Regions from separate parts of the Georgenia sp. G2120 genome, predicted to be linked through region 2. Evidence: riboswitches for the same ligand, from Rfam matches in the RefSeq annotation. Region 2 holds a riboswitch; the other holds the start of a gene.
What was found. Region 2 has a riboswitch for thiamine pyrophosphate ahead of thiM (hydroxyethylthiazole kinase). Riboswitches for the same ligand answer to the same signal wherever they lie in the genome.

Region 1: another riboswitch for thiamine pyrophosphate. It lies ahead of ACZLMO_RS06985 (thiamine ABC transporter substrate-binding protein); the one in region 2 lies ahead of thiM (hydroxyethylthiazole kinase).

What each region holds. Positions count from the first base shown of each region.
Region 1 covers NZ_JBUZNL010000004.1:292,670-296,145, reverse strand. The annotation lists gene ACZLMO_RS06990 (ABC transporter permease) at 1-503, opposite strand, end outside; gene ACZLMO_RS06985 (thiamine ABC transporter substrate-binding protein) at 500-1,648, opposite strand; TPP riboswitch at 1,705-1,810, opposite strand; gene ACZLMO_RS06980 (DUF4235 domain-containing protein) at 1,861-2,139, opposite strand; gene mnhG (monovalent cation/H(+) antiporter subunit G) at 2,223-2,603, opposite strand; gene ACZLMO_RS06970 (monovalent cation/H+ antiporter complex subunit F) at 2,600-3,127, opposite strand; gene ACZLMO_RS06965 (Na+/H+ antiporter subunit E) at 3,124-3,476, opposite strand, start outside.
Region 2 covers NZ_JBUZNL010000005.1:232,536-236,011, forward strand. The annotation lists one part of gene ACZLMO_RS08205 (IS3 family transposase) at 1-253, opposite strand, end outside; gene ACZLMO_RS08210 (AAA family ATPase) at 380-1,198, opposite strand; TPP riboswitch at 1,456-1,552, shown strand; gene thiM (hydroxyethylthiazole kinase) at 1,544-2,371, shown strand; gene thiE (thiamine phosphate synthase) at 2,368-3,015, shown strand; gene thiD (bifunctional hydroxymethylpyrimidine kinase/phosphomethylpyrimidine kinase) at 3,012-3,476, shown strand, end outside.

The sequences.
Region 1 (3,476 bases), on a different contig from region 2:
GCTGGGCGCGGGTCGAGCGCCGCCCACGCGGGTCCGACCACCCGGACCACCACCGAGTAGTTGACGAACACGAGGGCAGCGAGCAGCGCCCACGGCGTCCGGTCGAGCCCGAGGCCGCCGAGGATGCCGGACGGCGCGAGCACCGCCCGGAAGGCGACGCCCACCACGACGGTCGGCAGCACGAACGGGACGGCCACGACGACGCGGAGCAGCCTCCGGCCGGGGAAGCTCGTCCGGTAGAGGACGTAGGCGCCGGGCACCCCGAGCAGCACGGCGCACGCCGTGGCCGCGAGGGCCTGCGCGAGGGTGCGCACGAGCGCCCGCCCGGTGCCGGGCCGCGCGAGGATCTCCAGGACCGGGTCGCCCGCGGGGATCCCCGGGATCCGCTCGCCGGGCAGCAGACCGTGGACGACGAGGGCCACGACCGGGGCCACGAAGAACGCCGCGAGGAAGGCGATCGGGACCCCGGCCGCGACCACTCGCGCGGCGCGGCGGGCGGTCAACCGCCGACCACCTCGTCCCACGTGGCGAGCCAGTCCTCGCGGTGCTCGTCGACCTCGGCCGCCGGCATCTCGATCGGGTCCTCCGCGGGCGGGGCGAACTCGGCCCACGCCTCGGGCAGCGCCACGGAGTCGTCGACCGGGTACATGTACATCGCGTCCGGCAGTGCCGACTGGACGTCGTCCGACAGCAGCCAGTCGATGACCGCGCGCGCCCCCTCGGGGTTGTCCGCCCCCTCGACGACGCCCGCGTACTCGACCTGCCGGACGCAGGTCTCGGGCAGCGCCGCCGTCGTCGAGGCCGAGCCGTCCTCGGTGAGCGTCGCCGCCGGCGAGGAGGAGTAGGACAGGACGACCGGTCGGTCCCCGCCCGAGAACGTGAAGTCGACGTAGTAGGCGTCGGACCAGGAGTCGACGACGCGGACCCCGTTGTCGAGGAGCCGCTGCCAGTAGTCGGCGAACCCGTCCTCGCCGCTCTCGGCGACCGTCCCGACGAGCATCGCGAGGCCGGGCGAGGAGACGTTGGGGTCGGTGACGACCGCGAGGTCGGCGAACTCCGGGTCGGCGAGGTCCTCGAAGGTCACGGGCGGGGTGCGGCCCTCGGCCTCGAACCAGGCGGTGTCGACGTTGAGGCAGACATCGCCGAAGTCGATCGGGGTGAGCTCGTCCCCGCCGTCGACGAGGAGCTCCTCGGCGGAGGCGGGCAGCTCGGGGGACGTGTACGGCTCGAGCACGCCGCCGGTGATCGCGCGGCCCGCGTAGGCGTTGTCGATGCCGTACACGACGTCGGCCGACGGGCTGCCCGCGGAGAGCAGCAGGTCGTTGACGACGCTGCCGGCGTCGCCCGGCGAGGTGACGACGAGGGTGTAGCCGGTCTCGGCCTCGAACGCCTCGATCAGCTCGTCCGGGAGCGTGAACGAGTCGTGCGCGACGAGCGCGACCTCACCGCCCGCGCCGGGCCCGGACCCGCCCGACGACGGGCCCTCGGACGCCGAGCCCTCCGTCGTCGTCCCGTCCGACCCGGCCGGCGCGCCGTCGTCGGGCCTCTCGTCGTCCCCGCCGCCGAGCGAGCAGCCGGCGAGGGTGAGGGTGATCGCCGAGGCGAGGCCGAGGACGGCCCCGCCGCGACGGGTGGTCGTGCTGTGCATGTCGAACCTCCTGCGTGGGTGCGCAGGGTTCGTCGCCGCGGCGGGTGCCGCGACGACGGAGAGATGTCCCGACTACCTCCGCCGGTGCTAACCGGATCAGGTTCGAGGGTCTGCGGCTTCCCGCACTCTCAGCGCCGGCTCGGCGCTCCCCTGTCGTTCACCGGCATGCTACCCCGGCGCTCAGGGGTCCGACGTTCGTGTCCCGGCGCGGGTCAGTCGTCGAAGACGTCGTCCGCGACCTTCTGGAGCTCGGCCGGCTTGTACCACTTCGCCGCCTGACGCATGGCGAGCTGGCGCACGAGGCCGACGACGGCGCCCGAGACGGCCGTGAAGATGACGATCTCGACGAGCGAGACCGAGTCGTCGCCGTCGACGACCTCCGGCGGCTCGTGCCCGGTGGCGGCGACCCACCCCTTGGCGAGGATCTTGTTCGCCGCGATGCCGGCGACCACGCCGGCGCCCGTGCTGACGATCTTCCAACCGATGTCCATCTGTGCCCTCCGTGGTCAGGGCCTCTCGCCCTGGTCGTCGTGTGGTGGTCCGCCCGGTCGTCCCGCGCGTCCCCCGGGGACGATCATGCCCCAGTGTGCTGGTGGTTCGTGTCGCCGCCCGCGGCCTCGATGTCCTCGGCCAGCTCGTCGACGACGAGCCGGGACCGGTCCACCCGCCCCGTGCGGTAGCCGGCGCGCCCGGCCATGTGGGCGCTGACGGGCGCCGTGAGGAGCTGGAACGCGACGACGAGGACCAGGGTCCACCCGATCCGCGGGTCGCGCACCTCGAGGGCCACGCCGGCCATGAGGAGCGCGAGGCCGAGGACCTGCGGCTTGGCCGCCGCGTGCATGCGGCTGAACAGGTCGGGGAAGCGGACGAGCGCGAGCGCCGCGACGAGGACGAGCAGCGACCCGGCCACCAGGAGGATCGCCGCGAGCACGGAGACGACGTCGGACCAGCTCATGAGCGCGCCTCCCCCTGCTCGGTGCCCGTCGCCGCGCCGTGGGGCGCACCGTCGGCACGGCCGTCGGCCGCACTCCCGGCCGAACTCCCGGCGGGGGCGTCGGTGCCGGCCGGGACCTCGCCGGCCGGTCCCTCCTCGCCGGCGCCCGCGCCGGTGACGCGCGGGGAGTCGGGGCCGTGCACGGGGGCGTCGTCGTCGTCGAGCTCGCGCTCCCGGGCGATGACCTGCGCGAGCTCCTCCTTGGTGAGGATCCGCGCCTCGTCGGACTTCTCGACGGCGGTGAACCGCGCGACGGTGACCGTCGTGAGGAAGCCGACGAGCGTGAGGACGACGAGCATCGGCAGGTACGCCGCGTCCCCGGTCCAGGCGATGAGCAGGGCGACCAGCGCGACGACGGAGGCGGTGACGACGTCCGTCGAGACCGCGCGGTCGAGCGTCGACGGCCCGCGCTCCATGCGCACGAGCGCGACGAAGACGGCGAGCACGACGATGCCGAGGCAGCCGTAGACCACGACCTCCATCATGAGGCGCCCCCGTCCGTCGTCCGGTCCTCGCTACGGACCCCGTCGGCGGGCCCCTCCTCCGACGGCGCGTCGGCGGCGGCACCCTCGACCGACGGCGCCGGCAGCCGGCCGGCGCGCCGCGACCACCCGGGTCGGAAGCCGGCGTCGACGAGCTGGTCGTCGGTGGCGAAGGCCCGAAGGAGCCGTTCCTCCTGGGCGAGGACGTCGATGTGCGCCTGCTCGAGCCCGCCCGAGATGTCGACGTCGAGGATGTGCATGTAGAGCATGCCGGACAGGCGCATCGCCTCGACGACGAGCGAGCCGGGCACGAGGGAGCACATCCCGCCGGTCGCGGTGAGGATGAGGTCCG
Region 2 (3,476 bases):
CCCGGCGCAGGACCTCGTTCTCCTGCTCCAGCAGCCGGATCCGCTTCTTGGCCTCTCGCAGTTCGGCGGTGTCTGCCGCGGTCGCACCGGGCTTGACACCGTCCTCGACGTCCGCGGTCTTCAACCAGTTCGTCAGGCACGACTCGCTGATCCCGAAGTCGGCCGCGATCTGCTTCAGATGCTGACCTGGCTCACGGTTCCTCGCGACGCGCACGACGTCGTCGCGGAACTCCTTGGGGTAGGGCTTGGGCACAGTGCACATCCTTCCAGCGGTGCCCCTCGGCACCACAGATCAGATGTCACCTGTCCGTGCAGCAGTCCCTCCCTGTGGCTTGCGCCGTTCGATGGCGGGGTTCTGTGGGCGATATCTGGCGGCCAGTCAGCTGACACCGATGACGAGCGTGCTGGCGGCGGCTTCGATGACGTCGTTGGTGATGGTGTCGAGCTCGTTGATCTTCAGGACGCGCTCGATCTGGGGGAAGAGTCGTTCCAGGAGTCGGAAGTTCCCGCGGGTGATGCGGGCGATGGCGGCGATGGCTTGGGCGTCGGTGAAGTCCTCTGGGTCGAGGGTCTTACCGAGGGCGCGCCAGTGTCGCTGCAGGACGAAGAGCAGTTCGTCCTTGCCCAGGGGCCGGTACTGGTGGGCGAAGCCGACGCGGCTGTAGAACTGGGGGTAGTGGCTGAACTGCTTCTCCAGGCCGGGCATGCCGATCAGGATGAGGGCGATGTTGTCGCGATCGTAGCGATCGCGCAGCAGTTCCAGTGCGGTGGGGCGTAGGCGTTCGGACTCATCGACGATGATCAGCTCCACGTAGTTCCTGCCGTGGCGCCACCCCCGCGTCTCTGGCGTGACCTGCCCGGCCGGCGCGAGGTGCTGCTCGATGCAGATGTTGGTGCGGGCGATGGCCTGGTCGAGCTCGTCCTTCAAAGCCCGTGGCGTGGTCAGCACGCTGGGTGTGTAGAGCACGGTGCGGTTCTTGGCCAGCGCGGCGTAGATCTTCGCGTCGCTGTCGGAGCGCGGCCCCCAGTAGGTCAGTAGGTCGTGGGCCTTGTCCCAGCGGGCGTAGCGGCGCGCGGAGAGCGTCTTTCCCACGCCGGCTGGCCCGAAGCACAGGCCGATGGTGTGCCCGCGGCGCACGGCGTCGGCGAACTCGGTGAAGCGGCGGTGCTCTTTGGTCACGATGAAGCGCTGGCTCACCTCAGGTCCTCTCGGTAGACCTTCAACTTCCGACGCGGCTGTCAGGTTCCGAAGTCCACTGCACGATCGTCCGAAGTCGACTGCACATTCAAAGGTTGCGCAGCCGTTGTCTGGTGAGGCGCCATGGTGAGGGCTGCGGCGGCCAAGGAACGCGCGTCGGGCACTGGTGACAGCACGCCCGGACGGTCCGAGGCGCGACCCTTTTGCGGTCGCTGAAGCGAGGGCACGGTGCGGGGAACGGTGCGGATGTTAGGCTGGTGAATGACGCGGGGTGCCGTGCTGGTACGGCTGAGATCACACCCGTTGAACCTGATCTAGTTCGTACTAGCGAAGGGAACGTCGCCGATGTCGGCACCTTCTTCCGTCCCTACTGTCCCACTCGATGCTGCCGCTGTGGGCGAGGCCTTGGCCGCGATGCGCGGGCATGCCCCGCTGGTGCAGTGCCTGACCAACGTCGTCGTCGCTCAGTGGACAGCGAACGTCCTGCTCGCGGTCGGCGCCAGTCCGTCGATGGTGGACAACCCGGAGGAAGCCGGGCCGTTCGCCGCCGTCGCCGACGGGGTCCTGGTCAACCTCGGCACGCCCCAAGAGGCGACGGTGGCTGCGATGCACGGCGCGGTCAGTGCCGCCGCGGCGGCCGGCACCCCGTGGGTGCTCGACCCGGTCGGGGTGGGTGGGCTCGCCTGGCGCACCCGGGTTGCCGTCGACCTGCTCGCCCACGCCTCCCCGGCACTCGTCCGTGGCAACCCCTCAGAGATTCTCGCTTTGGCCGGTGGGGGCAGCGGTGGGCGGGGCCCGGAGAGCGTCGACGCCGCCGAGGACGCCCTCGACGCCGGCCGGGCGCTGGCCCGGGAGCACGGCACCATCGTCGCGGTCTCCGGGGAGGTCGACCACCTCACCGACGGCACCCTGCTGGTGCGGGTGGACAACGGCCATCGATGGTTGACCCAGGTCACTGGCGGTGGGTGCGCGCTGGGCGCGCTCATGGCTGCCTTCGCCGCCACCACCGACGACCCGCTCCTGGCCGCCACGGCCGCGACCGCGACATACACCGTGGCCGCCGAGGTCGCGGCCGAGCGTGCCGCCGGGCCGGGGAGCTTCGCCGTCGCGCTGCTGGACTCTCTCGCCACCCTCAACCCGCAGAAGTTGACCGAGAAGGTGGTGCTCCGGTGACCCGCCGACCGGTGAACCTCAGCCTCTACCTGGTCACCGACACCGGTTTGTGCGGCCCACGGGGCGTGCCCGCGACCGTGCAGGCTGCGGTCGCGGGCGGGGTCAGCGTGGTGCAGTTGCGTGACCCGGGCGCCACCGACGCCGACTTCGTCGCCCTCGGCGTGGCGGTCCGCGAGGTGCTGGCGGGGACCGGGGTGCCGCTGATTGTCGATGACCGGGTCCACCTCGTTCAGGACATCGGCGCCGACGGCGTCCACGTCGGTCAGCGCGACATGCCGCCTGCTCAGGCCCGGCAGTTGCTCGGGCCGGACGCCATGGTCGGGCTGTCGGTCAGCACGATCGAGCAGGTTGGCACAACACGCGGGCTCGGTGACGGCGTCTTGGACTACCTCGGCGTTGGACCGGTGTGGCCGACGGCGACCAAGCCTGACCACGGCACTCCGATCGGCCCGGACGGGGTGGCTGCGGTGGCCGCCGCGAGCCCGTGGCCGGTCGTCGCCATCGGCGGCATCACCACGAAACGCGCCGGCATGCTGCGCCACAGCGGCGCCGCCGGCGTGGCGGTCGTCTCGACGGTGTGCGCCGCGGAGGAACCAGCCGCGGCGGCCGCGCGCCTGCGGGCCGCGTGGGACGGGCAACCGTGAACCCCCGCCCACCGATCGCGCTGACGATCGCCGGCTCCGATCCCTCCGGCGGGGCCGGTATCCAAGGCGACCTCAAGACCTTCTCCGCACTGGGTGCCTACGGCACCGCGGTGCTCACCTCACTGACCGCCCAGTCCACCCAGGGAGTCACCGGTGTCCACGTCGTCCCCGCGGACTTCGTCCGCGCCCAACTGGACACCCTCGTAGACGATATGACGGTCGACGCCGCCAAGATCGGGATGCTCGCCTCCTCGGCCACCATCGAGACCGTCCTCGCCTTCCTCGACAAGCGCCCCGACGCGGTGCCGGTTGTGGTCCTCGACCCCGTCATGGTGTCCACCGCCGGTTCCCGGCTGCTGGCCGAGGACGCCGTCGAGCCGATGCGCCAACTCCTGCCGTACGTCTCCCTCATCACGCCGAACGTCCCCGAGGCCGCCGTGCTGCTCGACGCCGATCCCGCC